DNA from 3 places in the Comamonas serinivorans genome. Region 2 is predicted to be linked to each of the others. Evidence: riboswitches for the same ligand, from Rfam matches in the RefSeq annotation. Region 2 holds a riboswitch; each other region holds the start of a gene.
What was found. Region 2 has a riboswitch for cobalamin ahead of cobW (cobalamin biosynthesis protein CobW). Riboswitches for the same ligand answer to the same signal wherever they lie in the genome.

Region 1 (10,117 bases), 2.0 Mb from region 2:
GGCTCACGCGCTACCTGACGGCGCACGGCATCACCCACGTGATCGATGCGACCCACCCGTTCGCTGCCCAGATGAGCCGGCACGCCGTGCAGGCCTGTGCCGCGCTGGGCCTGCCGCTGCTGGCCCTGGAGCGGCCGCCGTGGCCGCAGCAGCCTGGTGACGACTGGATTCACGTCGCCGACATGGCGGCCGCCGCGGCGGCCTTGCCCATGGGCGCCGAGCGCGTGTTCCTGGCCATCGGCCGCAAGCAGCTGATGGCGTTCGCGGCGTGCGAGCACCGCCGTTTTCTGCTGCGCGTGGTCGATGCGCCCGAGGCACCGCTGCCGCTGCCGGCGCACGACCTCGTCGTGGCGCGGGGGCCGTTCTCGCTCGCCGACGAGGTGGACCTGCTGCGTCGGCACCGCATCGCCTGCCTGGTCAGCAAGAACGCGGGCGGTGCCGACACCTACGCCAAGATCGAGGCCGCCCGTCAGCTGGGCCTGCCCGTGGTGATGGTCGCCAGACCCGCCATACCGCCCCGCACGGTGTGCCAGACCCCCGAGCAGGCCATGGCCTGGCTGCGCAGGCGCTGAAGCACGCCCGGGCGTGGCAGCGCCCCGTGCGGGAGATGGACGGGAAGGCCGACCCTCAGCCATGGCTGCGCGGCGTGTAGACGTGGCGGCCGACCTGGCGCGTGAGGCTGTTGCCCACGATCACCAGGGTGCGCATGTCGGCCATGTCGGGTTGCACGGCATCGAGGCGGTGCACGGCCAGCCGCTCGTCGGCGCGGCTGACGTTGCGGGCGAAGCAGATCAGGCGGCCCGGCTCGCATTCCTCGCGCAGCACGGCCAGCGCACGCGCAAAGCCCTCGGGCCGCGACTTGGAGCTGGGGTTGTAAAACGCCATGGCCAGGTCGGCCTGCGCGGCCAGCCGGATGCGGTGCGTGATGGTCGCCGCGGGCTTGAGGTTGTCCGACAGGTTGATGACGCAAAAATCGTGGCCCAGCGGGGCGCCCAGGCGCGCGGCCGCGGCCAGCATGGCGGTGATGCCCGGCAGCACCTGCACCTCGACCCCGGCCCAGCGCGCCTGGTCGGCGGCGGGCGCGTGGTCCAGCGCCTCGAACACGGCGCTGGCCATGGCGAACACGCCCGGGTCGCCCGAGGACACCACGAGCACGCGGCGGCCCTGGGCCGCCAGGTCCAGGGCGCTGCGTGCCCGGGCCAGCTCTTCGCGGTTGTCGCTGCCGTGCAATTGCAGGTGACCCCGCGTGGCGAGCTTGTCCACATAGGGGTAATAGCCCAACGCGTCGGTGGCGTCATCGATGGCGGCCTGAACCTGGGGGGTGATGAGGTCGTCGGCACCGGGGCCGATGCCGATCACGCTCAATCGGCCGGCAGCTGAGGCGGTGGGGCGCTCGGTCATGCAGCGCCCCTCACAGGTCGAGGGCCACGAGGCTGCCCGCGGCCTGCAGGTCGTTGGCCGGCCGACGGCCCTGGCCGTGCACGATGACGATGGCGAAGTACGGGCAGCGCTCGGGCGCCTCGCGCAGCGGCATGACCTGCTCGTCGGCCATGGTGCCGTTGATCACCAGCCAGCTCTGGTCGAGCTTGCCGGCCGCCTGCAGCACGGCGCGGATGCGCGGCAGGTGGCGGCCCACCTTCATGAAGACCAGCGCTTCGGCGCCGGCGACGTGGGCGCGCAGCCGCTCGTCGGGCAGGGTGGCGGGCAGCACGGTCATCACGTCGTCGCCCCAGGTCATGGGCACGCCGGTGGCGTGCCAGCAGCCCACCATGCCGGGGATGCCCGGCAGCACGTGCACGGGCACCTGCCCGGCCTGGCGCAGGCGGATGTACAGGTGCATGAACGAGCCGTAGAAGAAGGGGTCGCCTTCGCACAGCACCAGCACGTCCTGCTCGCGGGCCAGATCGGTCAGGCGCTGCTGCCAGTCGCGGTAGAAGTCGGACAGCTGCGCCACGTAGCGCGGGTCGTCGTGCGGAATCTCCGTGGTCAGCGGGTACTCCATGGGGTACTCGGTGACCTGCGCGTGCAGCAGGCCGTTCACCAGCTGGCGCGCCTTGCCCGGGTGACCGCGCTTGCGGAAGTAGGCCACGTGCCGCGACTGGCGCAGCAGGCGGTCGGCCTTCACGCTCATGAGGTCGGGGTCGCCCGGCCCCAGGCCGACGCAGATGATCTGTCCGGTGCTCATGCCGCCACCCCCTGGGTCTGCGGCGCCGACACCGGTCCCCATTCGGCCGGGTTGGCCAGGGCGTTGACGGCGGCCACGGCCACGGCCGAGCCGCCCAGGCGGCCGCGCACGATGGCGTAAGGCACCTGGCCCCAGTCCGCCAGGGCCTGTTTGGACTCGGCGGCCCCGACGAAGCCCACCGGGCAGCCGATGATGGCCGCAGGGCGCGGGCAGGCCTCGTCCTGCAGCATGTTGAGCAGGTGGAACAAGGCCGTGGGGGCGTTGCCGATCACCACCAGTGCGCCCGCCAGCCGGGGGCGCCACAGCTCGAGCGCCGCTGCGCTGCGCGTGTTGCCCAGCTCGGCCGCCAGGGCCAGCACCTGCGGGTCCTGCAGCGTGCAGACGACGGCGTTGTCGGCCGGCAGGCGCTTGCGCGTGATGCCTTCACTGACCATGCGCGCATCGCACAGGATGGGCGCGCCGCGCTGCAGGGCCGCTTCTGCGGCGGTGGCGAAATCGGGCGAGAACTGCACCTGCGGGGCCAGCTCCACCAGGCCCGCGGCGTGGATCATGCGGCAGACCACGCGCTCTTCGAGGGGCGTGAACCGCTCGAGCGCGGCTTCGCTGCGGATGATGGCGAACGACTGCCGGTAGATGGCGTCGCCGTCGGTGATGTACTCATGCTGCATGGGTCAAGGTCTGAAAGGCGCGGATCTCGTCGGGTGTGAATCGGCTGCCGGGATGCGGGGTGTCCACGGTCCAGTGGACGTCATGGAGTATGGGGTTGTCGCCGTTTTTTGATGAACGGGGAGGGCTGGATACTGTGTCTGATTCAGCCAAGGTGGCGCAGGCCAGCGCATCGGCGTCGGCGGGCAGGGCGCAGCGCTTGGCGCAGCCGCTGACGTGCAGGTGCTTGCCCGCGGGCACCTGGGGCGCCCAGCGCAAGGCCGGTGCCTGCGTGGTGGCCAGGGCCTGGGTGCAGCCCGGCGCGCCGGTGCAGGCCGACACGCGCAGCCGCGCGTCGTCGGCGTCGAGGATCCAGGCGCGGGCGTCGTCAGGCGTCAGCTGCAGGGCGGCCCGGTCGGCGCCGCAGAACAGCAGCGAGCGCCAGGGCGTCACGCGCACCTCGGCCGCCGGGGGCAAGGCGCCGAGTGCGCGGCGCAGGTGCCGGGTGTCGATGCGGCCCAGCGGCGCGCCGGCCAGCAGGCCCCACGCGGTTGCCTGACCGGGCTGCGGGGGCTCGGGGGCGGTCGGCAGCGGGTGGTCGGGCCCGCTGTACGGCGAGCCGTGTAGCGGAGGCGGGTGGTCGGGCAGCAGCGCCGCCAGGCGCGTGGGATGCGGTTGGCGCTGCAGGCGCGCCTGGGCAAACCAGCGCGCCACGCCAACGGCGGCGGCCACCACCTCGGGCAGCTCGGGCAGCCACACGGGGCCAGACCCGGCAGAGGGTGCAGGCGTGGGCGTGGGTGCCGAGCCCAGCGCCAGCGCATACCCCTGAGCCAGCGGCCAGATGCGGAGGTCGGCCTGCAGGCGCCGCAGGTGCTGCTGCGGGTTGTCGACCAGCAGGCTGAATTTGCTCGGCAGCGGCGTCAGGCCGGCGGCGCGCAGCACGTCGGGCCGCAGCGCCGTGGCCACCGCCTGGGACAGGGCCTGCGCCAGCTGGTGCGTGCGGTCGCCGGTGTGGTGAAACGGGCTGCAGTGCACGGCCGGCGCGGCATCGGCCTCGGGGTCGCCATGCACCAGCGCGGCCGCGACCAGGCCTTGGCGCAGGGGGGCGACGGCGGCATCGGGAACGGCGCGCAGCTGCACGTTGCCCAGGCGCGTGAGTTCAAGCTGGCCGTTGGCGTGGCACTCGGCCAGGTCGGCCAGCTGCCGCCACTGGGCGACGCGCAGCGTGGCCTGCTGCGGGCGCACGCGCACCAGCCAGCCGTCGTGGGCCCGCATGGGCTGCCATGCCGTGGGACACCAGCCTTGCACCAGGAATGCGCTCGCCATCGTGGGGGGAAGAATCCAGGACCGCGCCTGCACTGCATCCCCGCAGGCCCTCAGACGCAAACACCATGCCTGAAGCGGCATCGCAACCGTGTTGGCCGGTATCCGGGCTGGCAAGACGGCGGTGTGGCCTTCCCACCGTCACCTGACGGCAGTGGCATGTTCGACACCGCCTGACCCAATGGGGTCGGCTTGCTCACCGTTGCGGGGGCAGCGCAGGCTGAAGCGGCTTGGCACCGCACTCCCTGCTTCCCGTTTAACCGCTGGCCAGACAGGCCGCCGCGGCACCAACGGGGCGCATTCTAATCGCGCCGCGCCCGGCGTCCGCCTGGCGGGAGGGGCGCATCGGCGGCCCACGGCGGCGGTGCGCGGGCTGGGCGCTGCCCTGCACCTGCGCCATGCAGAGCGGGGCCGCCAGCGCTCGCGCGCCTGGCGGGCGTAGGCGCTCAACCGACACGCTGACCCATCATGGCGCCTGCAGTATGGCGTCGTCTCCGATTCATGAAAATCGGCAGCAGGCCCATACTGCCCCTCACGAATCGCCGGCCTGCGCCTGGATGCTGTCGCGCAGCCACTGGATCGCGTCGGACTCGCGCCGGTAGACCAGCGCCACGGTGGAGGCGGGCAGCGGCGCCTCCAGCGTCACCTCGCGGACGCGCGTGGCCGAGGTGGCGCGCGCCAGCGACAGGCTGGGCACGAACGACAGGCCCACGCCGGCGGCCACCAGCTCCACGTTGGTGGCGGGGCTGTTCGAGATCACGAGCCGGTCGGGCGCGAACACGCCGGCGCGCCTGAACATGTCTTCGAACGCGCTGCGGCCCAGCGTGGATTCGGCCGGCACGATCCAGCGCTCGGCGCGCAGCTCGGCAAAGCGGGCGGGGCGGGCCGTGGCCAGCGCATGGTGGCGCGGCGCGATCACCGTCATCGCCGACGTGAACAGGGCCTGCGCCTGCACGCCCGCCCGCTGCAGCGTGCTGCGGCTGGGCAGGCTGGTGAGCAGCGCGTCGAGCCGGCCTTGCTGCAGCAGGTCGAACAGGCGGGGCACGCCGCTTTCGGTCAGCCGCAACTCGCAGGGGTGGTGCAGCAGCAGGTGCTCGATCACCGGGGGCAGGTGGGCCTGGGCGATGAAGGGTGGCGTGCCCAGGCGCAGGATGCTGTGCTGCGCTTCGCGCGCCAGCTGCTCGGTGGCGTGGCCCAGCTCGTTGAGCATCCAGGTCGCCAGCTGCATGACCAGGGCGCCGCGCTCGGTGGGCACCAGGCCCTTGGGGGCGCGCTCGAACAGGGCGAAGCCGAAGGCCGTTTCGACCTCGTGCAGCATCTTGCTCAGCGCCGATTGCGAGAGGTTCATCTGCGACGCGGCCGCGCTCAGCGTCACGCAGTCGCGCAGCGCCACCAGCATCTGCAGGTGGCGAAACCGCAGCCGCGCCAGCAGGCGCATCAGGTGGGCATCGTCGCGCATGAGTATTCCAAAAGGTGATGGATGGATGAGTTTATTTCGCTTTTCATCATGCTGACGCCTGCCTACAGTGCGGCCCACACCACAGGAGACAGACATGCAGAGACGACACTTTTTGGGGGGGCTGGCCAGCGTGGGCCTGGCCACCGCCGCGCACGCCGGCCCGTATCCCGACCGCTCGGTGCGCCTGATTTGCCCCTATGCCGCGGGCGGCGGACCCGACCTGCTGTGCCGCGAGCTGGCCCCCTTGCTGGGCGGGGCGCTCAAGCAAAGCGTGTACGTCGAAAACAAGGTGGGCGCGGGCGGTGTGCTGGCGGCGCAGTACCTGGTGGGCCAGCCGGCCGATGGCTACACGCTGATGCTGGCGACCAATGCCCACCTGATCCAGAAGCTGCTGCAGCCCAAGCTGCGCTTCGCCCTGGGCGACTTCGCGCCGGTGGGCCTGCTGTCCACCTCGTGCGCCGTGCTCATGGTGGCCAAGTCCAGCCCCTGGCAGACCGTGGCCGACCTGGTGAACGCGGCGCGGCGCGAGCCCGGCAAGCTGAACTTCGGCTCGGGCGGCATCGGCACGCCGGCGCACATCGCGGGCGAGACGCTGGGCGTGCTGGGCGGCATGAAGGCCGTGCACGTGCCGCTGACGGGCTCGGTCGAGATCCCGCTGTCGCTGATGCGCGGCGACACGCAGTTCGCCTTTCCCAACCTGGGCACGGCGCAACAGGCGCTGAAGACCGGCAAGCTGCGGGCGCTGGCCGTGACGAGCGCGAAGCGGGTCGCTGTGCTGCCCGAGGTGCCGACACTGGTCGAGGCCCTGAAGTCCGACCAGGCCGTGCTGGAGGCCTGGTCCGGCATCTGGGTGCACGCCAAGACGCCGCCGGACATCGTCGCGCGCCTGCACACCGCGCTCAACCACGCCGCCGTGCAGCCGCGCATGGCCGAGTACGCGCGCCTGACCGGCAGCGACCTGGCGACCAGCCCGAGCCCGCAGGACTTCACGCGCTTCGTGCAGACCGAGAACACCAAGATGGCCGAAATCATCGCGCTGTCGCAAGCCCACACCAGCTAGGACGCCCCATGACCCAACCCTTGAACGGCGTGCGCGTGATCGACATGTCGCACGTCATCGCGGGGCCGCTGGCCTCCATGTACCTGGCGCAGCTGGGTGCCGAAGTCATCAAGATCGAGCCGCCCGATGGCGGCGAGGTCATGCGCAACAGCCAGTCGGCCGGGTTTGCCGCGCTCAACGCCGGCAAGCGCTCGCTGGCGGTGGACATCCGCCAGCCCGAGGGCGCCGAGCTGGTGCGCCAGCTGGCGCGCACGGCCGACGTGTTCATCGAGAACTTCCGGCCCGGTACCGTGGCCCGCCATGGCCTGGCCTACGAGGACCTCCGCGCCTGCCGGCCGGACATCGTCTACGCCTCGCTCTCGGGCTACGGCCAGCAGGGCGAGTGGTCGGGGCGGGGCGCTTACGACCACGTGATCCAGGCCTTGACCGGCATGATGATGATGTCGGGCGACGACGAGGCGGCGCCGCCCGTGAAGGTGGGCTTTCCCGTGGTCGACGTGGCCGTGGGCATGCTGGGCGCGCTGTCCATCACGGCGGCGCTGCACCGCCGCCAGGCCTGCGGGCAGGGGGAGCACGTGGACGTGTCCATGGTGCAGGCAGCGCTCATGCTCATGTACCCCAAGGTGAACGCCTTCCTGACCGAGGGCGAGGCGCCGCGGCGCGTGGGCAACCGCGGCTACACCGGCAGCCCCGGCGCCGACACCTTCCGCTGTGCCGATGGCTGGCTGTCCACGGCGGCCAACACGCCGGCGCAGTTTCGCGCGCTGACCGAGGTGCTGGACCTGCCCGGCCTGTGCCGCGACGATGCCTTGCTGGACCTGGCGGCCTTCGAGGGCGAGCGCGGGTTCGTCAAGGCGCGCGATGCGCAGCGCCTGCAGCAGGTGCTGCAGCAGGCTTTTGCCGCCCAGTCGGCCGCCGCCATGGAGGCCAGCCTCAATGCGCGGGGCGTGCCGGCCGCGCGCGTGCGGTCGCTGGACGGTTTCCTGACCGAGGTGGCCGAGGGCGGGCAACTGGCCTTGCCCGCCACCCGCTACCAGGCGGGCGACCAGCAGGTGCGCACGGCGGGCCTGGGCTTTTGCTACCGCCACGAGCCCCTGCCGCAGCAGGCCGACCTGGCCGCGCTGGGGCGCGACACCCAGGCGCTGCTGCACGAGCTGGGCCTGGACGCCCAGGCCCTGGCCGCGCTGCAGGCGGCCGGCGTGGTGCGCTGATCAGCGGCCAGGTGCAAGCAGTATGAGTCCCTTGCCGTTCATTTGATATCGGCCATCGGCCAATACCCCTGAGCTTCGTTGCCGCCGGTGAACCGGTGGCAGCCCCGGGCGCCACGCGCCCGCTTCCAACTCGCCACGCCCCATGAAACACCTCGTTCTGGCAGCCGCCTGCGCTGCCGCATGCCCGCTCGCGTCCGCCCAAAGCCAGGTCAACCTGTATGGCACGGCCGACCTCATGCTGCGCCACGTGCAATCCGGGCCGACCCGGAGCACCACCCTGGTCGATGGCGGCCATGCCGCCTCGCGCCTGGGCTTTCGCGGCAGCGAAGACCTGGGCGACGGCTGGCGCGCCGGCTTTGTGCTCGAAATGGGCATCAACGCGGCCAACGGCCAGGGCACCATCCCCGGGCCCACGGCGGCGTTCACGCGCCAGTCCTACCTGAGCCTGAGCGGGCCCTGGGGCAGCCTGGAGATGGGGCGTATGTATACGCCCATGTTCCTGTCGCTGCTCAAGACGGACCCGTTCAGCATGAACGCCTTGTTTTCGCCGCTGAACGCGGTGTCGCTGACCGACGGCCAGACCGGGCTGCGGGCGTTTTCGGCCCGCGCCAGCAACCTGGTGCGCTACCACGCGCCCGCGCTGGGGCCGGTGACGGCCAGCCTGGCGCATGCGCGCGGCGACGAGACGGGCCGGCGCAGCCAGTTCCTGGGCGGCAACCTGGCGTGGACGCACCAGGGCTGGTACGTGGGCTATGGCTTTCAACGCACGCGCGACGGGTGGGCCAGTCCACCTGCGGATGGGTCGGGGGCAACGGGCGCCTCGCTGCACCAGAGCCTGAGCGTGGCCCGGCAGTGGGCGCAGTTCAAGCTCTCGGGCAACGTGATGCGCAACCGTGGTCCGGCGGGCGTGCCCCATGCGCAGCTGTTCAGCCTGGGCGCCTCGTGGGCCGTCAACCCGAGCAACACGCTGCTGGCCGAGGTGCTGCACCGGCGTGTGGCGCACAGCCCGCGGCGCCAGAACGTGCTGACGCTGGGGTGGGACCACGCTCTGAGCAAGCGCACGGCCGTGTACGGACGCTTGCTGATCCTGGCCAACGACGGCCAGGCTTCGGCCACGCTGGGCGGCGTGCCCGTGGTGGCCGACAGCGGGCACAACCTGCGCGTGTTCGGCGTCGGCTTGCGCCACCAGTTCTGACGCGTGGGCGCTTGACCCACGTTCGCACCGCGCAGGGCGGCACGCCGGCCAGGGGTGATGGCCACGCGCTGCGGCGATGACGCGAACGCCATTTGGTTTTGATGTCCGAGGTATGGCGCTGTTGTCGTTTGCATGCAAACGGGAGCAGCGCCATACCTCATGGTTGATCGGGCGAAGGTTGGCCAGTGCCGTGAGGCGGAAGCGGCCGCTGGCCGGGGCTGCGGATGCCGTGGCGAACCCGGAGGTTTGCACTCCCGGGTCGCGAGCGACCGCAGCGCACAACCCAGGGCCCAGGGTCCAGGGTCCAGGCGTGTGCCCCGGGTCCAGGCGCGCAACGTGCGGCCTGCGGCGTCGCCCGACGCCTGAGCCGTGGCCGAGGCGGTCGACGGCAGCCGGGCTGGCTTGCCAACCGGCACGCCAACCCGCTCGCCGCCCGTCGCGGCGGCTCCACAGGCCGGCCTGGGGTCACCCTAGAATCGCGCGTTTTGATTCAACCCCTCACCGTTGGAGTCTGGCGTGACGCTGCCTGTCCTTGTCATTGCGTATTTGGTGGTCACGATCTGCATCGGCCTGGTGGCCGCCCGGCGGGTGAAGGGGACATCGGACTATGCGGTGGCAGGCCGCAGCCTGCCGCTGTTCATGATCATCACCACCACGTTCGCAACGTGGTTCGGTTCCGAGATCGTGCTGGGCGTGCCGGCCAAGTTCGTCGAGGGCGGCCTGGGGGCCGTGGTGGAAGACCCGTTCGGGGCGGGCATGTGCCTGATCCTGGTCGGCCTGTTCTTCGCCGCCAAGCTCTACAAGCTCAACCTGATGACCATCAGCGACTACTACCGCGAGCGCTATGGCCGCACGGTGGAGATCCTGTGCTCGCTGTTCATCATCGTGAGCTACCTGGGCTGGGTGGCGGCGCAGGTGACGGCGCTGGGCCTGGTGTTCAACCTGCTGTCGGGCGGCAGCCTGTCGATCGAAGCCGGCATGGCGATCGGCGTGGCCTCGGTGCTGATTTACACGGTGTTCGGCGGCATGTGGTCGGTGG
Region 2 (10,117 bases):
GTGCACCTGGTCCACAGCCTGTACGACGGTGACATTTTTGAAGCCGTGCGCGCCGCCACCGCACGCCTGAAGGGCAGCTACGCGCTGGCCGTGCTGCACAAGGACGAGCCGCACCGCCTGGTGGGGGCGCGCCAGGGTTCGCCGCTGGTGGTGGGCATCGGCCGCGACGGCAGCGCGCACTACCTGGCCAGCGACGCCATGGCGCTGGCCGGCGTGACCGAGCAGTTCATCTACCTGGACGAGGGCGACCTGGTCGACCTGCAGCTGGGCCGCTACTGGGTGACCGGCAGCGACGGCCGGCCCGTGCAGCGCCCGGTGAAAACGGTGCGCGCCATGAGCGTGGCGGCCGACCTGGGCCCCTACCGGCACTACATGCAAAAAGAAATCTTCGAGCAGCCGCGCGCCATTGCCGACACGCTCGAAGGCGTGGCCGCCATCGTGCCCGAGCTGTTCGATGGCCACGACGACCAAGGCAACACCACAGTATCGGCCTGGCGCGTTTTTGATCAGATCGACAACGTGCTGATACTGGCCTGTGGCACCAGTTACTACAGCGGCTGCACCGCCAAGTACTGGCTCGAGTCCATCGCCAAGATCCCGACCCAGGTCGAAATCGCCAGCGAATACCGCTACCGCGACTCGGTGCCCAACCCCAACACCCTGGTGGTCACCATCAGCCAGAGCGGCGAAACCGCCGACACCCTGGCCGCGTTGCGCCACGCCCAGGGCCTGGGCATGCGCCACACCCTCACCATCTGCAACGTGGCCACCAGCGCCATGGTGCGCGAATGCCAGCTGGCCTACGTCACGCGCGCGGGGGTCGAGATCGGCGTCGCCTCGACCAAGGCCTTCACCACCCAGCTGGCCGGGCTCTACCTGCTGGCCATGGTGTTGGGGCAGATGCGCGGCCACGTCAGCGCCGACGAGGCCAATGTCCAGCTCAATGCCATGCGCCACCTGCCTGCTGCGCTGCAGGCCGTGCTGGCGCTGGAGCCGCAGATCATCACCTGGGCCGAGCAGTTCGCCAGCAAGGAAAACGCTCTGTTCCTGGGCCGCGGCCGGCACTACCCCGTCGCGCAAGAGGGCGCGCTCAAGCTCAAGGAGATCACCTACATCCACGCTGAGGCCTACGCCGCCGGCGAGCTCAAGCACGGTCCGCTGGCCCTGGTCACCAGCGCCATGCCCGTGGTCACCGTCGCGCCCAACGACGAGCTGCTGGAAAAGCTCAAAAGCAACATGCAGGAAGTGCGCGCCCGTGGCGGCGAGCTGTACGTGCTGGCCGACGCCGGCACCCAGATCGAGTCCGAGCCCGGCGTGCACGTCATCCGCATGCCCGAGCACTACGGCAAACTTTCACCCATCCTGCACGTCGTGCCGCTGCAGCTGCTGGCCTACCACACCGCCGTGGCCCGGGGCACCGACGTGGACAAGCCGCGCAATTTGGCGAAGTCGGTGACGGTGGAGTGAGGGGCTGGAATTCGAATAATAGGTGTTGGCCCTTGCGGCACTTCAAATGGCTGGCCGTACCGGAGGCTGTCGCTAAGCCCTCGAACCGAGAATGACTCAGAGCAGTCACTCAAGCAGGATGGCTCTCAAAAACTCATCCCATACCCCCCATCCAGCGTCAGCGTGACGCCGTTCACGTACGACGCGGCGTCGGAGACGAGGAAGAGCGCGGGCCCGACGATTTCGTGGGGCTGGCCCCAGCGGCGCAAGGGGTTGCGCTGCAGGCGGGCTTGGTTTTCGGGTTTGTCCAGCAGCTGGGCGTTGAAGGCGGTGGCAAAGGATCCGGGTGCAATGGCGTTGCAGCGGACGCCTTTGGGGCCATACTCCACCGCGATGGCGCGGGTCATGGTTTCGACGCCCTGTTTCGAGATGGGGTAGGCGAAGTCGGCGTCGCGCATCAGCTGGCCTTGCAGCGAAGTGATGTTCAGGATGCTGGCGGCGCAGCCCGCCGGCAGCCGGGCCAGGTAGGCCTGGCACAGGTGCACGGTGGCGATGAGGTTGGTGTCGATCACGCGCTGCACGTCGGCCATGCTCAGGGCCTGCAGGCCGCGCCGGTCGCGCACGCCGGCGTTGTTGCACAGCACGTGGATGGGGCCGTGGGCGGCCTGCAGCTCGTCCAGCGCCTGGGCCACGCGGGCGTGGTCGTTCAGGTCGAACGCCACGCCGTGCGCGTGCAGGCCCTCGTCGGCCAGCTGCTGCACGGCCTGGGCGACATCGGCCGGCTGGCGGCCATGCACGATGAGGGTGGCGCCGGCCTGCGCAAAGCCGCGCGCAATCTCCAGGCCCAGGCCGCGCACGGCGCCGGTGACGAGCGCGGTCTTGCCGGCCAATGAAAACAGGGCGGTGCCCACGGGTGGCGCCTGCGTCATGTCTTGTAGCTCGCGTCGCGCCGGTCGAGGTAACGCAGCATGGCGGGCCATTCCATCAGGCCGAAGGGGCGGCGCACGTGGGGCTGGTACAGGTTGAAGGTCTTGTCGACGATGGCCTGGCTGGGGTAGTTGATCTCGGCGCCGCAGGCCATGACATCGACCTGGGCGCGGCAGGCCATTTCCAGCCAGTACATGGCGTTGAAGGCTTCGGCGATGCTGGGGCCGGCGACCAGCAGGCCGTGGTTGCGCAGGATCATGCTGTTTGACGCGCCCAGGTCGGCCACTAGGCGCTGCTGCTCGTCCATGTCGATGGCCACGCTTTCGTAGTCGTGGTAGGTGATGTCGGCAAAGCGCATGGCGGTTTGGGTGATGGGCAGCAGGCCTTGCTTCATGCAGGACACGGCCATGCCGCAGCGCGTGTGGGTGTGGATGACGCAGCCCACGTCGTGCCGGTGGGCGTGCACGGCGCTGTGGATGACGTAGCCGGCGCGGTTGGGCGCAAGGTCGGTGCAGCCGGGGTCCAGCACCTCGCCCTGCAGGTTGATCTTGATGAGGCTGGAGGCGGTGATCTCCTCGTACATCCAGCCGTAGGGGTTGATGAGGATTTCATCCTCGGACCCCGGGGCGCCGGGAATGCGCGCCGTGATGTGGTTGTAGATGAGGTCGCTCATGCCGAACAAGGGCATCAGGCGGTAGGCGGCAGCCAGGTCCACGCGGGTCTGCCATTCGATGTCGCTGTAACGGTGCTGGCTCATTGCGCAATCCCCACTTGCTTGACCACGTCGCCCCACATGCGGTGGTTGTCGGCGACGAATTGCTTGAAGGCCTGGGGCGAGGGGCTGGTGACGACCTCGGTGCCCAGGGCGATGAGGCGCTTTTGCACCTCGGGCTTGTTCACGCTGGCCACGATGTCGGCATGCAGCTTGTTGACCACGGCTGCCGGCGTGCCGGCCGGTGCGATGTAGCCCAGCCAGGCGCCGACGTTGAAGTCGGGCACGCCCTGTTCCTGCAGCGTGGGCACATCGGGGGCCAGCTGCGCCCGCTTGCTGGTGCTGACGGCGATGGCGCCCAGTTTGCCGTCCTTGACGTGCGGCATGGTCGACACCACGGTGTCGAAGGTCATGTCCACGTTGCCGCCGATCACGTCGGCCTGCGACTGCGCGCTGCCCTGGTAGGGGATGTGGCGGAACTTCAGCCCGGTCTTGCCCTGCAGGATCTCGACCAGCAGGTGGCTGGTGGTGCCCACGCCGATGGTGCTGTAGGTCAGGGCGTCGGGCTTGCTGGCGGCGAACTTGCGCAGGTCGTCAAAGTTCTTGAAGCCGTGCTTGGGGTTGGCCACCAGCAGGTAGGGCAGCCAGGTGGTCTGGGTGACGAACTCGAAATCCTTGAGGGGGTCGTAGTTCAGCTGCTTGTTCACGTGCGGGTTGATGTTCAGCGGCGCCGTGGCCGACAGCGCCAAGGTGTAGCCGTCGGGCTTGGCGCGCTTGAGCTGAGCCACGGCCATGCTGCCGCCCACGCCGGGCTTGTTGTCGATGACCACGGGCTGGCCCCACTTCTTGCTCAGGTCTTCGCCAATGATGCGGGCCACCGCGTCGGTCGACGTGCCGGGCGGAAAGCCGATCAGCACGGTCACGGGGCGGCTGGGGTAGTCCGCGGCCAGCGCGGTGGTCATGGTGGCGATGCCGATCGCCGTCGCAAGCAGGTTGCGCATCGTGTCTCCTGGGATAAGGCTTGTGGGGTTTGTTTTCAACGATATTATTGATAATCTCATTGGCCATAGACATCGGGTTATCCCGAGCCCGCCACCTCATCGACAATTGCGTGATGGATGTTTCTGCCATGACCCGCCGCCCTGAAACCGCACCGCCGTGCTCGGCCGCCGGCCTGGTGACGCAGCTTGAGGAAGACATCGTGTTCGGCCGGCTGCACCCGCGCGAGCGGCTGGTCGAGGACGAGCTGATGGCCCGCTTCGAGGCCAAGCGCCACGTGGTGCGCGAGGCGCTGGCCTCGCTCGACCGCATGGGCCTGGTCGAGCGCCGGCGCAACGTGGGTGCCTTCGTGCGCAGCTTCAGCACGCAAGAGGTGGAGGAGCTGTACGACCTGCGCAGCCTGCTCGAGGTTGAGGCGGCGCGGCAGATCGCCCTGCCGCTGGCGCCGCAGGCCCTGGACGAGCTGGTTGCCATCCAGCACCGGCACGATGAGGCCGTCGCCCAGGGCCACGCGCGCGAGGTGTTCGTGGTCAACCTGGCGTTCCACAAGACCCTGTTCACGCTGGCCGGCAACCGCACGCTGGCCCGCGCGATCGAGGAGTACGCGCGGCAGACTTACGCCATCCGGTTTGCCGGCCTGGTGTCGGCCGAGTACCGCAGCAAGGCGCGCGACGAGCACTGGCAGATGATCGAGGCCCTGCGCCGCAACGACAGCCCGACCCTGCAGGCCCTGTGCCGCGCGCACCTGCGCCCCTCGCAGGATGCTTACCTGCAGACCCAGCGCTTGCGCGACGCCACCGGCGGCTGAGCGGCCACGGCCGGGCAGAAGGGGCGCGGTTCCACGGCTTCGGCGTTTGCGTTGCGCGGTGACTGGCCTTGCGCTCACCAACGGCGGCAGGCAGAGGGGCGTGGGGGCGGCTCCGCGAGCCTGGACCGCGAACCGCACGTCACGAACGGCGCGTCACGAACGCGGCCAGCCAGGCCAGCGCAGGCCGCGGTGTCTTGCCTTGCGCATCCCACAGGCCAGTGCGGTGCCGACGCAAGCCGGCCGCCGCTGACGGTCTTTGGCGGCACCATCGCGCTTGGCCGGTTCCGGGTGGCCGTCCGCGACGCGGTTCGCGTGGCGGCTGGCCGTGTCCGAGGCTGACCGCCCGTGGCCGGCGCCGCGTCGCGTGGACCTCACTCGTGTCAGCGACCCGCATCGCCGGTGAGCCACGACCCTGTTCGGGTTGAACGGGACTGCGCTGGCCCGGGGCCCAGTCCGGCGCTGTCTATAATTTTCGGGCGCCGGGTTTGGCCTGGCGCTCGGTGTTGGTGCCTGCAGCAGCAGGCTGAAATGGGAAGCAGGTGATTCTGCGCCGCAGGCAGTATGACTGGGTTGCCGTTGGATATTCAACGGGAACTGGTTGATACTGCCGCTGAGCGACACAATCCTGCACTGCCCCCGCAACGGTGATTGGTTGGTGAGGCTCCGGGTCAGGCGACCCAGCCACTGGGGTTTGGGCGGTGTCTAGCAGGGCGCCGCCGGACCGTGGGAAGGCGAGCATCACGCGTGGCTGGCGCCACTTCATGCCATCAGTCCGGAGACCGGCCACCCCGATTCGCAGCTGCGGCCCGTGCGCCGCAGCCATTTCCGCTCTTGAACCCGGCGGGGTAGCCGGGACTGGATGGTTGGCATGTCTGTCGTGAATCGCGCGCCTGTGGCCAGGCGCGCCCCGCCTCGAACCCCGGCCTGGGGTGGTGCGTGGGCGGCGCCGGCGCGCTCCGCCCGCGTCCCCGCTCTTGCGCGCGTTCCTGCACGGGACCCCGTGCGGTCCGGCGCGGGTCCGCGTCCCCCCTTGTCCTGATCCCTTTTCGTTGACCGCCTGCCGCGCGACGCGCCGTTGCGTGGCGGCTCCCATGGGCTTTTCACATGCACGCCAAAAAGATTCCCGCCACCATCGTCACCGGCTTCCTGGGCAGTGGCAAGACCACGCTGTTGCGCCATATCCTGAGCAACGCCCAGGGCCTGCGCATCGCGGTCATCGTCAACGAGTTCGGTGAACTCGGCATCGACGGCGACATCCTGCGCAGCTGCGCGCTCGAATGCGCCGAAGACGGTGGCACCGAGCAGGTTGGCCAGCTGTACGAGCTGGCCAACGGCTGCATGTGCTGCACGGTGCAGGAAGAGTTCTTCCCCGTCATGAAGCAGCTGGCCGAGCGCCGCGACGACATCGACGTGCTGCTGATCGAAACCAGCGGCCTGGCCTTGCCCAAGCCGCTGGTGCAGGCCTTCCGCTGGCCCGAGATCGCCAACGTGTTCACGGTCGATGGCGTGGTGACCGTGGTCGACGCGCCGGCCACGGCGGCCGGCCAGTTTGCGGCCGACCCGGTGGCGGTGGACGCGCAACGCCGCGCCGACGACAACCTGGACCATGACGCCAGCCTGCACGAGCTGTTCGAGGACCAGCTCTCGGCCGCCGACCTGGTGGTGGTGAGCAAGGTCGACCTGGTGGACGAGGCCGCGCTGGCCGAGGTCGAGGCGCTGGTGCGGGCCGAGGTGCCGCCCGAGGTCAAGCTGGTGCGCGCCGAGCGCGGCGCGCTGCCGCTCAGCGTGGTGCTGGGGCAGGGCAAGGCGGCCGAAGACAGCATCGAAGGCCGCCACAGCCACCACGACCACGACGAGGACCACGACCACGACGACTTCGATTCGCTGGACCTGGACCTGGGCGAGCAGGACCCGCAACGCCTGCTGGCGGCCCTGGCCGAGGTGGTCAAGGCGCACGACGTGCTGCGCGTCAAGGGCTTCGTCGCCGTGCGCGGCAAGCCCATGCGGCTGCTGGTGCAGGGCGTGGGCAAGCGCATCGACCACTACTTCGACCGCGCCTGGGCCAAGGACGAGGCGCGCACCACGCGCCTGGTGTTCATCGGCCGCGACCTGGACGCGCAGCGCCTGCAGCACGCGCTGGCCTGACATGCACCTGCTGAGCACCCAGCCGGGCCGCTTCGTCGAGGACGAGGCCATCGTCACGCGCCTGAACCAGACCCCGGCCGAGATCGTCGTCCTCAGCTCGGCCGACACCACGCTGGCCCTGCTGTCGGCCGCGCGCACCCACCTCGCGGCGCAGGACCCGGACTTTCCCGGCCTGCGGCTGGTCAACCTGCTGCACCTGCGGCAGAACGCCTCGCTGGACCTGTACGTGGACGAGGTGCTCGCGTCGGCCCGCGTGGTCGTGGTCGACCACCTGGGCGCGGCCTCGAGCTGGACCTACGGCATGCAGTGCATCACCCAGCTGGCGCGCGACCGCGGGCAGCAACTGGTCATGTTCTCGGGGGATCAGCAGGAGGACCCGGACCTGCTGGCCCGCAGCACCGTGGCCGTGGCTCAGGCGCGCCTGCTGTGGCAGTACCTGCGCGCCGGCGGCGTGGCCAATGCGGTGGGGTTTTTGCAGGTGCTGGCGCAGGGCATGGCGCCGGCCGGCAGCTCACCGCTTCGCCCGCCGCCACCACCACCGCGGGTGTATCCACCGGTAGCAGTATATGTACCTTTGCGTTGGATGGAAAACGGCAACCCCGGCATACTGGGTGATGTCAATGCGCTGAAAGCCAGCCGCTGGCAGCCGGGCAACCCCGTGGCCGTGCTGGTGTTTTACCGCGCGCACCTGCTGGCGGGCAACACGCTGGCCTTCGATGCGCTGGCCGATGCGCTGCTGGCGCGCGGCCTGAACCCGCTGCCGCTGGCGCTGGAGTCGCTGAAGGACAGCACCTGCCTGCAGGTGCTGCAAACGCTGTGCGCTGAACACGACGCGCAGGTCGTCATCAACACCACCGCGTTTGCCGCGCTGGGCGAGGCCGGCGGCGAGCTGGTGGGCGACGTGCCCGTGCTGCAGGCCATCGCCTGCGGCAACAGCGAGGCCGACTGGGCCGAGGACCCGCAGGGCCTGCGGCCGCGCGACATTGCCATGCAGGTGGTGCTGCCCGAGGTCGACGGCCGCATCATCTCGCGCGCCATCAGCTTCAAGGGCCTGTCGCACCACTGCCTGTTGACCCAGGTCGACGTGCTGGGCTACGTGCCCAAGCCGGACCGCGTGCGCTTCGTGGCCGAGCTGGCGGCGGCCTGGGTGGCCCTGCGCCGCCTGCCCGCGGCCGACAAGCGGCTGGCGCTGGTGCTGGCCAACTACCCGGGCAGCGAAGGCCGCATCGGCTCGGGCGTGGGGCTGGACACGCCGGCCACCGTGATCGGGCTGCTGGCCCAGCTGGAGCGCGACGGCCTGGCGCTGGGCGACCCCACGCTGCGGCCGGCCAACGGCGACGAGCTGATGCAGCTGCTGACCGCCGGCGTGGCCAACGACGCGCGCCAGTGGCCGCTGCGCCCGGCGTTCCAGAGCTACGCGCTGGCCGATTACGAGCGCCGCCTGCGCTCGCTGCCGGCCGAGCTGCGCGCGGCCATCGTGCAGCAGTGGGGCGAGCCGGCCGACGACCCGGCGGTGCGCAAGGGCCGTTTCATGATTGCCGGCATCCGCCTGGGCCATGTGTTCATCGGCATTCAGCCGGCGCGCACGCTGGCCGCCGCGGGCGTGCCGCAGGCCAACGATGCGGCGAGCTACCACGACGCCGAGCTGGTGCCGCCGCACCACTACCTGGCGTTCTACTTCTGGCTGCGCGAGGCCTTTGGCGCCCACGCCGTGGCCCACGTGGGCAAGCACGGCAACCTCGAATGGCTGCCCGGCAAGAGCCTGGCGCTGTCCGCGTCCTGCTGGCCCGATGCCATCCTGGGTCCGCTGCCCAACCTCTACCCCTTCATCGTCAACGACCCCGGCGAGGGCGCACAGGCCAAGCGCCGCACCCAGGCCGTGATCATCGACCACCTGATGCCGCCGCTGGCGCGGGCCGAAAGCCATGGCCCGCTGCAGGACCTGGAGCGCCTGGTGGACGAGTACTACGACGCGCTGCTGGTGGACCAGCGCCGCGCCCGGTTGCTCAAGCAGGCCATCGTCGAGGCCGTGCGCGCCACGGGCTTGCTGGCCGACCTGGCGGATGGCCGGCCCGTAGCGGCGCGGGACACCCCGGCCGGCGCCTGCTGCCCCCCGCCGGCCGAGGCCGGCGAGGCACGCGAAGACGACGCGCTCATCGCCCAGGTGGACGCCTACCTCTGCGAACTCAAGGAAACGCAGATCCGCGACGGGCTGCACATCTTTGGCCAGTCCCCCACGGGTGAACAACGCCTGTCCACGCTGGCGGCGCTGGCGCGCCTGCCGGCGGGCGACGGCCAGGGCGAGCGCATGGGCCTGCTGCAGGCGCTGGCGCTGGACGTGCTGGGGCCACCCGAGGCCGGGCAGCCGGCGTTCAACCCGCTGGACATCGAGCCGGCCGTGCCCTGGTCAGGTGCCCGCCCCGAGGTGCTGGCGCGTCAAAGCGACGCCGCCTGGCGCACCCATGGCGACACGCGCGAGCGGCTGGAGCTGCTGGCGCTGCAGGTGTTGGCGCAACCTGACCTGGCGGCCGGCTGGCCGCACACGCAGGCGGTGCTGGGGCGGGTGCTGGGGCAGATCGGGCCGGCGCTGGACGCCTGCGGCCCGCAGGAGCTGGCGCAGTTCTCGCAGGCCTTGCGCGGCCGCTTCGTGCCGGCCGGGCCCAGCGGCTCGCCGTCGCGCGGGCGCCTCGACGTGTTGCCCACGGGGCGCAACTTCTACACCGTCGACACGCGGGCGATTCCCACGCCCACGGCCTGGAAGCTGGGCCTGCAGTCGGCCGAGCGCCTGATCGAGCTCTACCTGCAGACCCATGGCGAGTACCCGCGCGAGCTGGGCCTGTCGGTCTGGGGCACCTCGACCATGCGCACCGGGGGCGACGACATCGCGCAGGCGTTTGCGCTGATCGGCGTGCGGCCGATCTGGGCGCCGGGCAGCCAGCGCGTGACCGACTTCGAGGTGCTGCCGCGCGTAGGCCTGCACCGGCCGCGCGTGGACGTGACGCTGCGCGTGTCGGGCTTCTTCCGCGATGCCTTTCCGGGCGTGATGCAGATGTTCGACGCCGCCGTGCAGGCCGTGGCCG
Region 3 (10,117 bases), 1.4 Mb from region 2:
CAGCGTTTCGCGGTCAACGTGCTGCTGGCCTTCCTGCCCGCCGTGGTGCTGGGCCTGCTGTTCGGCAAGGCCATCAAGGAGAACCTGTTCACGCCGCTGGTGGTGGCCACGACCTTCATCATCGGCGGCTTTGTCATCCTGTGGGCCGAGCGTCGGCCCCAGTCGCAGACCCGGGTCGCCAGCGTGGACGACATGCGCTGGCTGGACGCGGTGAAGGTCGGCCTGGTGCAGTGCATGGCCATGGTGCCCGGCACCAGCCGCTCGGGCGCCACCATCATCGGCGGCATGCTGCTGGGGCTGTCGCGCAAGGCGGCCACGGATTTCTCGTTCTTCCTCGCGATTCCCACCCTGATCGGCGCCGGCGTCTACAGCCTCTACAAGGCGCGCGACGTGCTGTCCTGGGCAGACCTGCCCATGTTTCTGGTGGGCCTGGTGTTCGCGTTCTTGAGCGCCTGGCTGTGCGTGCGCTGGCTGCTGCGCTTCATCTCCAGCAACTCCTTCGTGCCGTTTGCCTGGTACCGCATCGGCTTTGGCCTGCTCATCCTGTTGACCCATTACATGGGTTGGATCGTCTGGAGTGAGTGAGTAGTATGGGGCAATTTCCGTTCTTTGAACAACGGAAAGTGCAGCATACTGCCATGTAATGTTCTCCATGATGGCAGCAGGCTTTGTCGCCCAGATCACACAGTCCGGGTCGGTTTGGGGTCACATTGCCGGCTTTGACCCAAGGAAACGAACCGACCATGTCCACTGTGCAAGCGTCCCCCTCCGCTTTGCCTTTCGCAGGCCTTCGCGTGCTCGATTGCGCCAGTTTCATCGCGGCGCCCGTGGCCACCACCGTGCTGGGCGATTTCGGTGCCGATGTCATCAAGATCGAGCCGCACACGGGTGATTCGTTCCGTGAGCTGTACCGCGCGCCGGGCATGCCCGAGTCCGACCGCAACTACCCCTGGGAGCTGATGTCGCGCAACAAGCGCAGCCTCGCCCTCAACCTCAAGACGCCCGAGGCGCTGGCCGCCTTGCACCGCCTGGTCGAGCAGGCCGATGTCTTCGTCACCAACCAGCCATTGCCGGTGCGCCGCAAGCTCGGCATCACCTACGAAGACCTCAAGCACCTCAACCCCAAGCTCATCTACGCCTCGTTCACCGCCTACGGCGAGACCGGCCCCGAGGCCGACAAGACCGGCTTCGACTCCACCGTCTACTGGGCCCGCACCGGCCTGATGGACCTGATGCGCGCCAGCGAGGAAAGCCAGCCCATCCGGTCGCTGCCCGGCATGGGCGACATGCCCAGCGGCATGACGCTGTATGCGGCCATCGTCACGGCCCTGTACCGCCGCGCGATGACGGGCGAGGGCAGCCACGTCGACACCTCGCTGCTGGCCTGCGGCGTGTGGTCCAACGCCTGGATGGCGCAGGCTGCGTTGTTCCAGGTGCCGGTCGAGTACCGCCCGCCGCGCACGCACACCGTGAATGCTTTTGGCAACAGCTACCGCACCAAGGACGGCCGCTGGATCAACCTGGCCGTGCTCAACGAGGCCCAGTCCGCCCCGCTGCTCAAGGCCATGGAGCGCACCGACCTGGCCCAGGACCCGCGCTTTGCGACGCCGGAGCTGCGCCGCCAGAATCACCTGGCGCTGATCCCCATCCTGGACGAGGTGTTCATCCAGCACGACCTGAAGGAATGGCGCCGGCGCCTCGATGCCGCAGGCATCACCTATGGCGTGATCGGCGTGGTCGAGGACATGCACGACGACGAGCAGATGCGCATCGCCGGGGCCATCGTCCCGCTGGGTGACGAGGAAACCATCGGCTCGCCGTTCCACCTGGAAGGCGTGGCCAAACGGCCTGCCGGGCCCGCGCCCACGCTGGGGCAGCACACCGACGACGTGCTGGCCGACTACGGCTTCAACGCCGACGAAATCGCCAAGCTGCGCGCCGCCGGCGCCCTGGGCTGACGGCAACCGGCCTGACGGGCCCGTCCACCACGGTCGCCGCGCAGGCGGATGGCCGGCGCAAGCCCGCAAGGCCAGGGCTTCCCGGCGGACCCATGCGCCGCGCCACGCGTACCTCGACATGGTCCAGCCTGGCGTGATGGGCGATGGCTCAGTCCCCTGACGCCTGTGCTGCAGGGCGCGACCAGGGGCGCCCGTACAATCGCGCCCACGTTGGTGCTCGCAGGCGTGGTTCACACGCCGCAGTTCAATGGGAAGCAGGAGGGACCCCCCACCCGGGCACGGTTGCCGAACCTGCGCTGCCCCCGCAACGGTAAGACGCGCTGTGGATCGGCTGAATGCGGATCACGGCCCGCACCTCATGACGACGGTTTCAGCCACTGGGATGCCTTGAACAAGCACCTGGGAAGGCGACGTGCGGGCATGAACGCGTCAGCCCGGATATCAGCCAACGCGGTCGAGGTGCGTTCTGCCAGACAGGGCAGGCGTGCGTCGTGTTGCGGTGCGCGCTGGCGGGGATGCTGGCGCCTTGCAGGCTGTTTCCCCATGATGTCCCATTCTCCCTTCTCGTCGCAGGCTTGCCTGCCCCTGGCCGTTGCGGCCCTGTGTGCGTCGTTCGCGCCTGGCGCTCAGGCCCAGTCTCAGGCCCAGGCGGCCGATGTGTCCAATCCCGGCACCGTGTCCGCGCAGCGGTCGGACGCCGGCACGCTGGCGGCCGCTGCCGCCAGCCTGCCCGATGTGGTCATCTCGGCCACGCGCACGCCGCAGCCGGCCGCGCAGGTGCTGGCCGATGTCACCGTGCTCGACGACCAGGCCGTGCAGCGCAGCGGCGCGGTCAACATCGCCGATTTGCTGGCGCGCCAACCCGGCATGGAGCTGGTGCGCAACGGCGGCCCCGGCACCACCAGCAGCATCTACATCCGCGGTGCCGAAACGCGCTTCACCGCCGTCTACGTCAACGGCGTGCGCGTGGATTCGCAATCGACCGGTGGCGCGCCCTGGGAGGCGATTTCGCTGGCCCAGATCGAGCGCATCGAAATCCTGCGCGGGCCCGCGGCGGCCGTGTACGGTTCGGACGCCGTGGCCGGCGTCATCCTCATCTACACCCGCCAGGGTGACGGCGCGCCCAAGGCCAACGTGGCCGTGGGCCTGGGCAGCCAGGGCACGCGCCGGGCCGAGGCCGGCATCAGCGGCCAGGCCGGGGCGGTGGACTACGCGCTGGGCGCGTCGCGCGCCACCAGCTCGGGCTTCAATGCCCGGCCCGACGCCGCCTACAACCCCGACAAGGACGGCTACCGCAACACCGCGGCCAACGCCCGCCTGGGCTGGCAGGTCAATGGTGCGCACCGGCTCGAAGCCGCCTTCAGCCACAGCAAGATGGACGCCCAGTACGACGGCTTTGGCACCCAGGGCATCGACGAGCACGGCGTCAACCAGCTGACCACGGCCAGCCTGGCCTGGGCGGCGCGGTGGAGCGAGGTCTACGACTCGCGCCTGTCGGTCAGCCAGTCGACCACGCGCTACCGCACGTCGCCCGACCCCTACGCCACCAAGACCACGCTGCGCGACGCGCTGTTTCAGAACACGCTGCGCCTGGGCGCGCACCGGCTGAGCCTGACGCTGGAACACCGCGGCGATGCGCTGGTCAACGACCCCATCGACACCAGCCGGCACCAGAACGCGCTGGCCCTGGGCTGGGGCTGGCAGGGCGGCGCCCACACGCTGCAGCTGAACCTGCGCCACGACCGCGACAGCGAATTCGGGGGCGCCACCACGGGTCAATTTGCATGGGGGTATCAGTTTGCACCGAATTGGCGTGTGACGGCAGCGGCTGGTACTGCTTTCAGGGTGCCGACGCTGTACCACCGCTTCAGCCAGTATGGCGCGCCTGACCTGCAACCCGAAAAGAGCCGCAACGTCGAGCTGGGCCTGCGCTGGGCCGATGGCGGCAGCAGCGTCGAAGCCACCCTGTACCAGAACCGCGTGCGCAACCTGATCGCGTTCGGCGCGGCCGGACCCTGCGCCGATGCCTTCGGTTGCTACGAAAACGGCGGCCGCGCGGTCTACGAGGGCCTGACGCTGGCGGCCCGCCACCGGCTGGGCAGCGTCAACCTGAGCGGCTCCATCGACCTGCAGGACCCGCACAGCCGCGACACCGGCAAGCTGCTGGCACGCCGCGCCAAGCAGTTGCTCAAGCTGGGGGCCGACACGCAGCTGGGCGGCTGGACGCTGGGGGGCGAGTTCCAGGCCACCTCGCACCGCTACGACAACGCCGCCAACACCAGCCGGCTGGGCGGCTTCGGGGTGCTGAACCTGTACGCCAGCACCAGGTTGGCCCCCGACTGGCAGTTGCTGCTGCGGGTGGACAACCTGGCCGACCGCCAGTACCAGCTGGCCCGCGGCTATGCCCAGGCCGGGCGCACCGCCTACGCCGAGCTGCGCTGGACGCCGGGCTTCTGAGCCATGGGGGCCGCAGACCCGAACCCCCAGGCCTTGCGCGTGGTGGCGCGCGAGCTGGTGCTGGGCGGCCAGCGCAGCGGCAAGTCGCGCCGGGCCGAGCACTTGGCCGCGCGCTGGCTGCAGGACGCAGCGCATGGCGCCAGCTTCATCGCCACCGCCCAGGCGCACGACGCCGAGATGCACGACCGCATTGCGCGGCACCGCGCCGACCGCGCGCAGGCGCTGCCGCGCATGGCCTGCATCGAGGCGCCGCTCGACCTGGCCGGCGCCATCCGCCGCAGCCCGGCCTGGCATGACCCGCAGCACCTGCTCGTGGTCGACTGCCTGACGCTGTGGCTGAGCAATGTCCTGTTCGCCCCGCCCGGTGGGCCAGGTGGTGAAGCCAGCGCCCAGGCTGCCGATGCCGCTGCCGGGGGAGAAGCCGTGGCCGCATCGGTGCAGGATCAGGCGACGGGCTTGCAGGTGCAGGCCCTGGTTGACCGCAGTGCCGAGCTGCTGCAGGCCCTGGCCGCTTGCGCCGGCCCGGTCGTGCTGGTCAGCAACGAAATCGGCCTGGGCGTGGTGCCCATGGGTGCCGAGGTGCGCGCCTACGTGGATGCGCTGGGGCGCCTGAACCAGCAGGTGGCGGCCCGGTGCGAGCGCGTGTGCCTGATGGTGGCGGGCCTGCCGCTGATGGCCAAGGGCGAGGCTTGAGGCTGTTGTGGCGGCTTCGGTGCAAAGAGGTGAAGGCAGTATGGTGAACTCGGCGATGACAAACAAACGGCAAGGGCGCGATACTCCGCATGCCATCGACCCGGGTTGCGCATGGGCCGCGCGTCCCCGTCGGTCGTTCGCGACGCTTGCACGCGTGGCGCTTGGCGCTGCCGGGTGCGCCGGGCTGCTGGTGGCCCTCTTGACGGCGTCGATGCCGGCCGCGGCGGCGCCCGCCGGGCCGCAGGCCACGTTGACCACACCGCGCGCGATTCAGATCCGCGATGACCACGGCCGCCTGGTGCAGCTCAAGCGGCCGCCGCAGCGCATCGTGAGCCTGTTGCCGTCGTTGACCGAGTCGGTCTGCGCGCTCGGGGCCTGCGACCGGCTGGTGGGCGTGGACCGCTATTCCAACTGGCCCGCGGGCGTGACGCGGCTGCCGCAGGTGGGTGGCGGGGTCGATCCCAATGTGGAGTCCATCGTGGCGCAGCGGCCCGACATCGTGCTGGCCAGCGCCGCCTCGCGCGGGGTCGAGCGCCTGCAGGCGCTGGGCATTCCGGTGCTGACCATCGAACCCAAGGGGGGCATGGCCGATGCGCGGCGCGTGCTGGGCACGCTGGCGCAGCTGCTGGGCCTGCCAGCGGCGCGCGCCGATGCGGTGTGGGCTCAGGCCGAGCGCCAGCTGCGCGAGGCCGTTGCGCGCATGCCGGCGGCTTCCAAAGGCATGACGGTGTTCTTCGAAGCCAGTGCGGGCCCGTACGGCGCGGGGCCGCAGTCGTTCATCGGCGAGGTGCTGTCGGCGCTGGGCCTGGTGAACGCGCTGCCGGCCGAGCTCGGGCCGTTCCCGCGCCTGAACCCCGAGTACGTGGTGCGCGCCAGGCCGCAGTTCATCATGAGCAGCGAGCGGGCCGACCTGCCCGACGCCGCCGTGCCCGAACGCGTGAGCTTTCGCTACCCGGGCTGGAACGAGATGCCGGCCGTGCGCGAGGGGCGGGTGTGCCTGTTCACGCGGGCCCAGGCCGATGTGCTGGTGCGGCCGGGGCCGCGCCTGGGCGAGGCGGCCGCCATCGTGGCCGATTGCGTGAACCGCCGCGTGGCGCGCACGACGGGACATGCGCCATGAGGGATCATGGAGTATGCATACATTGCCGTTTGGAAAGAAACGGCGATGGGCTGATACTGCCTGGGGTCATGGCATGAATCAGCGACGCGCGGCCTGGGTCGGCCTGCTGGCCGTGGTGCTGAGCCTGATCGTGCTGGCCGGCGGCCTGGCCGTGGGCAGCACGGGCTGGCAAGGCCCGGCCGCGCTGTGGCGCGACCCGGTCGCGGCCCAGATCGTGTGGGACATCCGCCTGCCGCGCACCCTGGGGGCGTGGCTGGCCGGCGCCTTGCTGGGCCTGGCGGGCGCGGTGGCGCAAGGCCTGTTCCGCAACCCCCTGGCCGACCCCTACCTGCTGGGCAGCGCGGCGGGCGCCAACCTGGGGGTGGCCGTGGCCATGGCCGCCTTCGGCGGCACGCCGTACGCCACGGCCCTCATCGTGCGCTGGGGCTCACGGGCGCGGCCTTTGTGGGCGCGACCCTGGCCGTGCTCATCACGCTGACCCTGGCCAAAGGGGTGCAGCAAGGCCTGCGGCTGCTGCTGGCCGGGGTCATCGTGGGCGTGGTGTTGACGGCGCTGGCCTCGCTGGTGCTCATCGCGCGGCCGGACATCCTGCCGGCCATGCAGTCGTTCCTGCTGGGCAGCACGGCGTTCGTGGGCTGGAGCGCCTGCGGGGTGCTGCTGGGTGCCCTGGTGCCGTGCGCGGTGTGCGGCTGGGGGCTGTCACGCGCCCTGGATGCCTTGGCGCTGGGCGAGGACACGGCCCGCACGCTGGGCCTGCGCCTGGCCTGGATGCGCATGGGGCTGGTGGCCGTGCTGGCCCTGGCCACCGGGGCGGCCGTGGCGCAATCGGGCTTGATCAGCTTCGTGGGCCTGGCGGCGCCGCACCTGGTGCGCAGCCTGGTGCGGGTGCGGCACGCCGGCTTGCTGTGGCTGTCGGCCTTGCTGGGCGGACTGCTGCTCGCCGGGGCCGACCTGCTGGCGCGTGGCCTGGTCGCGCCGCAGGAATTGCCCGTCGGGGTGTTGACCGCCATGCTGGGCGGCGGCTACCTGCTGTGGCTGATGCACCGGGGCAGGGCCTTACGGTGACGATTGGCGGCGTTGCAACACGTCAAATCACGTTTGTTACCTGCGTACAACGATTCGGCAGCCTGAACCATAGAATGCCAGCCTGTGTGACGGCCACGTTCGTGCAGGTGCTGCATTGTTGTGAAGCGCCGTTCACCTTCACGGACCTGCCGAGATCGCCCATGCCCAGCTTGTTGAAACGCTTCACCCTTGTCCTCAACCGCCCTGCGTGGGTTCTGTCGGCCGCCATGGCGTGTGCTGCCCCTGCCTGGGCCGACTTCATCGCGGTCGGCCATCCCAACTACACATCGGCCGCTGTTGGGCATTTGTTCATTTTTGGAGCCAGCGGCGCAACCGGCACGGTGACCAGCAAGGACGGGGTGTTCAACCAGACCTTCACCGTCGATGCCTCAGGCGTGGCCGAGGTGACCGTGCCCTCCAGCCAGTTCCTGGACCCCAGCAACACCGTGCTGGGCAAGGCTCTGCTGGTGCAGTCAGCCAGCCCCATCAGCGGCTATTTCCTCAATCGCGAGATATACACCACTGACATGAGCTACCTGCTCGATCTGCCGGCTTTGGGCACGGAGTACCGGGTGATGGGCTGGGAAAACAGCGTGGCCGGATCGCTGCAAATGTCGCTCACCGCCACGCAAGACGGCACCACGGCCACGATCACGCCCGCCAACGACCTGTCATCGGGCCAGTTGGCGGGTGTGCCGTTCACCGTGTCGCTGAATGCGGGCGAGTCCGTGATCTACAACGCGCCCACTGGCAACGACCTGACGGGCTCGCGCATCACGGCCAACAAACCCCTGGCGGTGTTTTCGGGGTCTGGCTGCGCCAACGTGCCAGTTGGCGTGTTTGCTTGCGACCACCTGTTCACGCAATTACCGCCCGTCAACCGCTGGTCTCGCAACTACGTGGTGCCCGAAACGGCCAACACCGGCGCGGCGGGCAACCTGGTGCGCATCCTGGCGGCCACCAACGGTACGCAGGTCACGGTCAACGGCACGGTGGTGGCCACCCTGAATGCGGGTGAATTCCACCAGATCGACACGGCGCACGATTTGCACATCACCGCCAACAATCCGGTGTTGGTTGGGCAATTTTTGAAAGGCGTTGGTGCCACGGGTTTCGGTGATCCTGCTTTCACCTTCATCGGCGGCATGGACCAGACCTTGAGCAGCTACGCCTTCACGGCCCCCACCAGCTTGTCGCCCTACGACGAGAACTTCCTGAACCTGGCGGTGCCCACCACGGCGCTGGCCAGCCTGCAACTCAATGGCGTGGCGGTTGACACCTCTGCCTTCACGCCCGTGGGCACGAGCGGCTACAGCGCAGGTCGCGTGGCCATTGCCACCGGCCCAGGCCGCATCCAGGCCAGCGCGCCTTTCCTGGCCACCATCGCTGGGTTCACCTCAGCCGACAGTTACCTCACCATCATCGGCACCTCGTATTCAAGCGGAGCATCCAACCCGGACCCCGTGGCGCCCATGCCCGTGCCCGTGGGTGGCGTGTTGCCCGGCCTAGCGATGGCGTTGGGCGTGCTGGGTGTCGCAGGCTGGCGTCGCCGCCAAGCGCAGGCGTGATAGCGCGCGGCAGATGAACGGAAGCGGCAGGCCCGCTTTTTGTGGGAGGCCTGGCGACTCGGCTACTGCTGTGGCGGATGCTCAGGGGCCAGGCCTTGCGCTGAGTGTGTGGCGGTGGCGCAACGTTGCAAACCGTTGCGGAAGTTGCAGGCAACTGGTCGTGTGAGGGGAGGGCCATAGAATGCCAGGCGGTGCGCAAACTTGATTTCATTGGAATGCGGCACTTTTTCACGGTTGAAACACAGAAAGTGTCTGTCATGCGCCTTGCTCTGCCGAAACGTGTTGTAGATCAGGGGGCTCGCCGCCCCGCGACCTGGGTGTTGTCAGCCGCCTTGGCCTGCAGTGCGCCGGCCTGGGCTGATTTCGTGGCGGTCGGGCATCCGAATGCCGATGCCTCCGCCGTCGGGCACCTCTTCATTTTTGGCGCTACCGGGGCGACGGGTACGGTGACCAGCAAGGATGGTGTGTTCAACCAGGCGTTCACCATCGACGCCACCGGTGTGGCTGACGTGACCGTTCCCCCCAGCCAGTTCCTGGACCCGGGCAACACCGTGCTGGGCAAGGCGTTGCGGGTGCAGTCCGCCAGCCCCATCAGCGGTTACTTCCTCAACCGCCAGCAAGCCTCCACGGACATGAGCTACCTGCTGGACCTGCCAGCCTTGGGCACGGACTATCGGCTGCTGGGTTGGCAACAGGCCTTGTTGGGATTCCTTCAGGTGTCGCTGACCGCCACGCAAGATGGCACGACCGCGACCATCACGCCAGCGGCCGATCTGTCGTCGGGACAGCTGGCCGGGGTGCCTTTCACGGTTGCGCTGAACGCGGGCGAGTCCGTGCTGTACAACGCACCCAGCGGCAACGACTTGTCAGGTTCGCGCATCACCGCTGACAAACCCCTGGCCGTGTTTTCCGGGGCCAACTGTGCCCAGGTGCCCGTGGGGACGGAGTACTGCGATCACCTGTTCACGCAACTGCCCCCAGTCAACCGCTGGGCCACGACCTACGTGGTGCCCGAGACGGCCAACACGGGCGCGGCGGGCAACTTGGTGCGCATCCTGGCGGCCACCGATGGCACACAGGTCACGGTCAATGGCTCGGTGGTGGCCACGCTGAATGCGGGCGAGTTCCACCAGATCGACATGGCGCACGATTTGCACATCACCGCCAACCACCCCGTGCTGGTGGGGCAGTTTTTGAAGGGGTCTGGTGCTGCCGGGCACGGCGACCCTGCCTTCACCTTCATCGGCGGCATCAAC

Region 1: linked by a shared signal. The riboswitch ahead of CCO03_RS13770 (nitrite reductase) and the one ahead of cobW (cobalamin biosynthesis protein CobW) in region 2 are both predicted to bind cobalamin.
Region 3: linked by a shared signal. The riboswitch ahead of CCO03_RS11300 (TonB-dependent receptor domain-containing protein) and the one ahead of cobW (cobalamin biosynthesis protein CobW) in region 2 are both predicted to bind cobalamin.

What each region holds. Positions count from the first base shown of each region.
Region 1 covers NZ_CP021455.1:3,233,028-3,243,144, reverse strand. Annotated here, with positions in the region: gene CCO03_RS13790 (cobalt-precorrin-6A reductase) at 1-572, shown strand, start outside; gene cobJ (precorrin-3B C(17)-methyltransferase) at 628-1,401, opposite strand; gene cobI (precorrin-2 C(20)-methyltransferase) at 1,412-2,185, opposite strand; gene CCO03_RS13775 (precorrin-8X methylmutase) at 2,182-2,853, opposite strand; gene CCO03_RS13770 (nitrite reductase) at 2,843-4,156, opposite strand; cobalamin riboswitch at 4,233-4,460, opposite strand; gene CCO03_RS13765 (LysR family transcriptional regulator) at 4,686-5,612, opposite strand; gene CCO03_RS13760 (Bug family tripartite tricarboxylate transporter substrate binding protein) at 5,707-6,672, shown strand; gene CCO03_RS13755 (CaiB/BaiF CoA transferase family protein) at 6,681-7,883, shown strand; gene CCO03_RS13750 (porin) at 8,026-9,078, shown strand; gene CCO03_RS13745 (high affinity choline transporter 1) at 9,601-10,117, shown strand, end outside.
Region 2 covers NZ_CP021455.1:1,241,042-1,251,158, forward strand. Annotated here, with positions in the region: gene glmS (glutamine--fructose-6-phosphate transaminase (isomerizing)) at 1-1,467, shown strand, start outside; gene CCO03_RS05275 (SDR family oxidoreductase) at 1,593-2,375, opposite strand; gene CCO03_RS05280 (class II aldolase/adducin family protein) at 2,372-3,130, opposite strand; gene CCO03_RS05285 (Bug family tripartite tricarboxylate transporter substrate binding protein) at 3,127-4,086, opposite strand; gene CCO03_RS05290 (GntR family transcriptional regulator) at 4,215-4,892, shown strand; cobalamin riboswitch at 5,380-5,694, shown strand; gene cobW (cobalamin biosynthesis protein CobW) at 5,997-7,037, shown strand; gene cobN (cobaltochelatase subunit CobN) at 7,039-10,117, shown strand, end outside.
Region 3 covers NZ_CP021455.1:2,655,571-2,665,687, reverse strand. Annotated here, with positions in the region: gene CCO03_RS11310 (undecaprenyl-diphosphate phosphatase) at 1-585, shown strand, start outside; gene CCO03_RS11305 (CaiB/BaiF CoA transferase family protein) at 744-1,958, shown strand; cobalamin riboswitch at 2,153-2,422, shown strand; gene CCO03_RS11300 (TonB-dependent receptor domain-containing protein) at 2,502-4,415, shown strand; gene CCO03_RS11295 (bifunctional adenosylcobinamide kinase/adenosylcobinamide-phosphate guanylyltransferase) at 4,419-5,108, shown strand; gene CCO03_RS11290 (ABC transporter substrate-binding protein) at 5,299-6,228, shown strand; partial or broken gene CCO03_RS11285 (FecCD family ABC transporter permease) at 6,302-7,293, shown strand; gene CCO03_RS11280 (IgGFc-binding protein) at 7,455-8,861, shown strand; partial or broken gene CCO03_RS20430 (IgGFc-binding protein) at 9,077-10,117, shown strand, end outside.